Regions from separate parts of the Bacteroides xylanisolvens genome, predicted to be linked through region 2. Evidence: riboswitches for the same ligand, from Rfam matches in the RefSeq annotation. Region 2 holds a riboswitch; the other holds the start of a gene.
The links. A riboswitch is a leader RNA that binds a small molecule or an ion and turns the genes downstream of it on or off. The one in region 2 is predicted to bind thiamine pyrophosphate.
Positions count from the first base shown of each region.

Region 1: it holds a riboswitch for thiamine pyrophosphate, as region 2 does, so the genes downstream of both, INE92_RS15120 (TonB-dependent receptor) here and thiS (sulfur carrier protein ThiS) in region 2, are expected to answer to the same signal.

Region 1 is NZ_CP072216.1:3,532,958-3,535,426, forward strand. Features, by position in the region: gene INE92_RS15110 (hypothetical protein) at 1-50, shown strand, start outside; gene INE92_RS15115 (mechanosensitive ion channel family protein) at 153-1,061, opposite strand; TPP riboswitch at 1,189-1,285, shown strand; gene INE92_RS15120 (TonB-dependent receptor) at 1,287-2,469, shown strand, end outside.
Region 2 is NZ_CP072216.1:1,854,438-1,856,906, forward strand. Features, by position in the region: gene INE92_RS07860 (sensor histidine kinase) at 1-1,080, shown strand, start outside; TPP riboswitch at 1,136-1,229, shown strand; gene thiS (sulfur carrier protein ThiS) at 1,290-1,490, shown strand; gene INE92_RS07870 (thiamine phosphate synthase) at 1,495-2,115, shown strand; gene INE92_RS07875 (thiazole synthase) at 2,269-2,469, shown strand, end outside.

The sequences.
Region 1 (2,469 bases), 1.7 Mb from region 2:
GAATCAAAGAAGATAGATATGAACTAGCCGAAGATTTCGGTATAAAATAAAAAAGAGATTTATTCAATCACACCAGACAAGTTTTCCAAAAAATAAGGGAGTTGCACGTTAAGTACAACTCCCTTATTTTTTGAATTATCAGAGTATAACAATCAATTTCCCTGATGCACAGTAAGCTGTGGGAAAGGGAAGTTGATACCTTTTTCATTGAAGGTTTCGTAAATAGCTTTATTGGTATCGAAATAAACACCCCAATAATCTCCGCTATTTACCCATACACGTACCACCACATTCACACTGCTGGCATCTAGCGCATGAAGAGCTATAAACGGAGCAGGTTCATTCAAGATACGTTTATCTTCAGCCAGAATATCACGAACTATCTGCTGAACCTTATTGTAATCTTCCCCATAATCTATACCAATAATCCATTCTACACGGCGGGTTTCCTGGTGACTGTAATTAATCACTACTCCACTACTTAATGAACCATTCGGTATATAAATCAGTTTATTATCCCCAGTAGTAAGGATGGTATGGAATATCTGAATTTCTTTTACTGTACCGGCTGATCCCTGCTGTGTTTCTATCCAATCGCCAACTTTATAAGGTTTGAACAAAAGAATAACCAGTCCACCGGCAAAGTTTTGCAGATTACCGGATAAAGCCATACCGACAGCGACACCGGCGGAAGCCAATAAAGCCGCAAATGAAGTTGTCTCAACTCCCAAGGCACCGACAACAGAAATGATTAACAGGATTGTCAACAGAATATTGACCAGACTTCTAACGAAAGTTTTGATACTTACATCTACTTTTCGTTTATCCATCAGACGCCTGATGAATTTGTTGAGCAGCGAGATGAGGAAACGTCCGACGACAAAGACAAGGACCGCAATCAATATACGTTCTCCGGCACGAATACCGAAGTCTATCAATTGTTGAGTAATCAGCGAAAGCTTATCCAATCCGTCAGCATTGGCAATCGCCTCTTTCATTAATTCGTCTGCAGCCACTTGCACAGAGTCCGCAGCTTGTGTTGCTTGCAATAATAGTAGCATAATTAAATATATATTAAGTGAATAAATGCAGTTTTGTTATTTCAACAATTTACAAAGTTATATTGTTTTTAGTGAATCTAAAAGTTTTTTTTGCTTTCCTCCTGCAAAAGCAGTATTTTTGTCACCGATTCACTGGTAGGGGTGCCTTAACATGACGGGCTGAGAACATACCCATAGAATCTGATCCGGGTAATGCCGGCGTAGAGAACTAATTAGTAAGCAAAAATGAAAAGAATTGTATGGATGGCCGTCGCCTTATTGGGCGCAGGTATCACTGTTCATGCACAGACGAGTGCAAAGGATAGTATGAGAGTAGTAAACCTGCAAGAGGTGCAGGTAGTGTCCACACGTGCCACAGCCAAAACTCCCGTGGCATTCACCAATATAGGCAAAGCAGAACTCAAAAAGGTAAACTTCGGACAGGATATCCCCTATCTGCTAAGTATGACTCCTTCCACACTGACCACATCGGATGCAGGAGCTGGTATCGGCTATACGACACTTCGCGTACGTGGAACCGATGGCACACGAATCAACATCACGGTAAACGGCATACCGATGAACGATGCCGAAAGCCATAACCTGTTCTGGGTGAATATGCCCGACTTTTCTTCTTCCGTAAAAGATATGCAGGTGCAGCGCGGAGCAGGTACATCGACGAACGGAGCAGGTGCTTTCGGAGCCAGTGTCAATATGCAAACCGAAGGTGCATCTATGAAACCATACGCCGAATTCAATGGTTCATACGGTTCGTTCAACACGCACAAGGAAACAGTGAAAGTGGGAACCGGCCTACTCAATAACCACTGGACGTTTGACGCCCGCCTTTCCAATATCGGTACGGACGGATACATAGACCGTGCTTCGGTGGACTTGAACTCTTACTACCTGCAAGGAGGTTATTTTGCAGAAAACACATCTGTGAAGCTCATTGCATTTGCCGGAAAAGAAAAAACATATCATGCTTGGGGATACGCAACAAAAGAGCAAATGGAAAAATTCGGCAGACGCTACAATCCTTGCGGGGAAATGTACACTGATGCCAACGGCAAAAAATATTATTACGACGACCAAACAGATAATTATCTGCAAAAGAATTATCAGCTTCTCTTCAATCATACTTTCTCGACAGCCTGGAATCTGAACGTTGCCTTACATTATACCAAAGGTGACGGTTATTACGAAGAGTACAAAGACGGCAGATACCTCATAGAATATGGTTTAAAATCATTTACAATAGATGGAACCGAAGTATCTAAAAGCGATTTAGTCCGTCAAAAGAAGATGGACAACAAATTCGGCGGCGGCGTTTTTTCTCTCAATTACACAGCCAACAGGCTAAGTGCATCCCTGGGCGGCGGATTAAATCAATACCGGGGCAATAACTTCGGAAGAGTTCCCTGGGTGA
Region 2 (2,469 bases):
GGAAAAAATATGGGAGAATATGCTTACCGCTTTTTAGACCAGAAGGAAACGGGTATCAGCAGCATCAATATCTTACCCAACCGATATAAATTTGACGCGAAGAAACTAAAGGAATGGGGATTTGAAAACAAGAAGTTGCCTGTCAACTCAATGGTTATCAATCAGCCTATCCCCTTCTTTGTAGCCTACAAGACAGAAGTGCAATTTATCCTGATTATCTTCCTCGTATTAGTAGGAAGTCTGATGATTTCCCTGTATTACTATTACCGGACGAAAATCCTGAAAAATCACCTTGAAAGAACCACGCAACAATTGCGGGAAGATAAAAAGAAACTGGAAGAGTCTGAAATCGAATTACGTGACGCCAAAGAGCGCGCCGAAGAAGCTAATCAATTAAAAAGTGCTTTTGTCTCGAATATGAGCCATGAGATACGGACACCTTTAAACGCAATTGTCGGTTTCTCCAGCCTGATTATCGGTTCGGTAGAGCAGAATGATGAATTGAAAGAATATGCGGATATCGTCCAGACTAATTCCAATTTATTGCTCCAACTGATTAGCGATGTACTGGATATATCACGCCTGGAATCAGGAAAACTGCAATTCAACTATGAATGGTGCGAGCTGGTGAACCATTGCCAGAATATGATTACTCTCACCAACCGGAACAAGACAGTGGATGTAGACATCAAACTCCAAATGCCTAAGGAGCCTTACATGCTCTACACGGACCCGTTGCGTCTGCAACAGATTATTATCAACCTGCTGAATAATGCCTTGAAATTCACTCCTGCCGGAGGAAGTATCACGCTGGATTATGAAGTGGACGAAGAAAAGCAATGTATGCTGTTCTCGGTGACAGATACCGGCACGGGAATCCCCGAAGATAAACAGGAACTCGTATTCCAACGTTTCGAAAAGCTGAATGAATTCGTGCAGGGTACAGGGTTGGGACTGGCTATCTGCAAACTGACCATCCAATATATGGGAGGTGATATATGGATTGACAAGAGTTACAAAAATGGTGCCCGATTTATCTTTTCTCATCCCATCAAAAAACAGGAATCAACAGAAAAATGAAAAAAAATCGACTGATTTAGTGTTTTTCTGTTTCTTTTTCGCTTACTTTGCTCCCGTAAAGACAAAGGGGTGCCCCATGAGGGGCTGAGATTATACCCTAGGAACCTGAGGCAGTTAATACTGACGTAGGGATTGTGTTTCTTCTTATCGCCTTTCCATTTAAGCACGCTCTTTGTATTTACTTTCAACTTATTTATTCTGATAGGACAATGAAAGTACAAGTGAACAACAAAGAGGTGGAAACGTCTCCTGACTCTACCCTTACGCAACTGACAGCACAGCTCGAACTTCCGGTTCAAGGCATTGCTATCGCCGTAAACAACAAAATGATTCCCCGTACCGAATGGGAGTGTTTCATTCTACACGAGAACGACAACCTGGTGATTATCAAAGCTGCTTGTGGAGGATAAGGAGATGATTAGTCTACAATTTATCACGCATCAGACCGAACAGTATTCGTACCTCGAATCGGCACGTATGGCACTCGAAGGCGGATGCAAATGGATCCAGCTACGTATGAAAGACGCTCCTCTCGAAGAAGTGGAAGCAGTAGCCCTGCAACTGAAGCCGCTTTGCAAAGAGCACGAAGCAATCCTGATTCTGGATGACCACGTCGAACTGACCAAAAAGCTGGAAGTGGACGGTGTACATCTAGGCAAAAAGGATATGCCTATCGACCAGGCCCGCCAAATACTTGGTGAAGCCTTTATTATCGGCGGCACTGCAAACACTTTCGAAGATGTGGTACAGCACTATCGTGCCGGAGCCGATTATCTCGGCATTGGTCCTTTCCGGTTTACTACCACTAAAAAGAATCTAAGCCCTGTACTGGGTTTGGAGGGCTATTCTTCTATTCTTTCACAGATGAAGGAAGCGAATATCGAAATCCCCGTTGTAGCTATCGGGGGAATCACTTTTGAGGATATTCCTGCCATACTTCATACAGGAGTAAATGGAATAGCCCTGTCAGGAACTATTCTCGGAGCAGATAATCCGGTAGAAGAAACACGTAGAATCATTGAAAGTGATCTATAATTTGTCAAATGATAAATGGAATTTTAATTCAGACAGAAGAACAAAAGAACATAAAAGCTGCACTTAGATAATTATTTCTACTGTTTTATTTTTGTTCTTATGTTCTTCTGTCTCAAAAAATCAGCATTTAAATAATCAACTAAAATATATAGAATGGAAAAGTTAGTAATTGCGGGACGCGAATTTAGCTCCCGTCTTTTTCTGGGAACAGGAAAATTCAATTCCAATGAAGTAATGGAACAAGCTATTCTGGCTTCGGGTACGGAAATGGTAACTGTTGCCATGAAACGAATCGACATGGATAACAAAGAGGACGACATGCTGAAACATATTATTCATCCGAATATTCAGTTA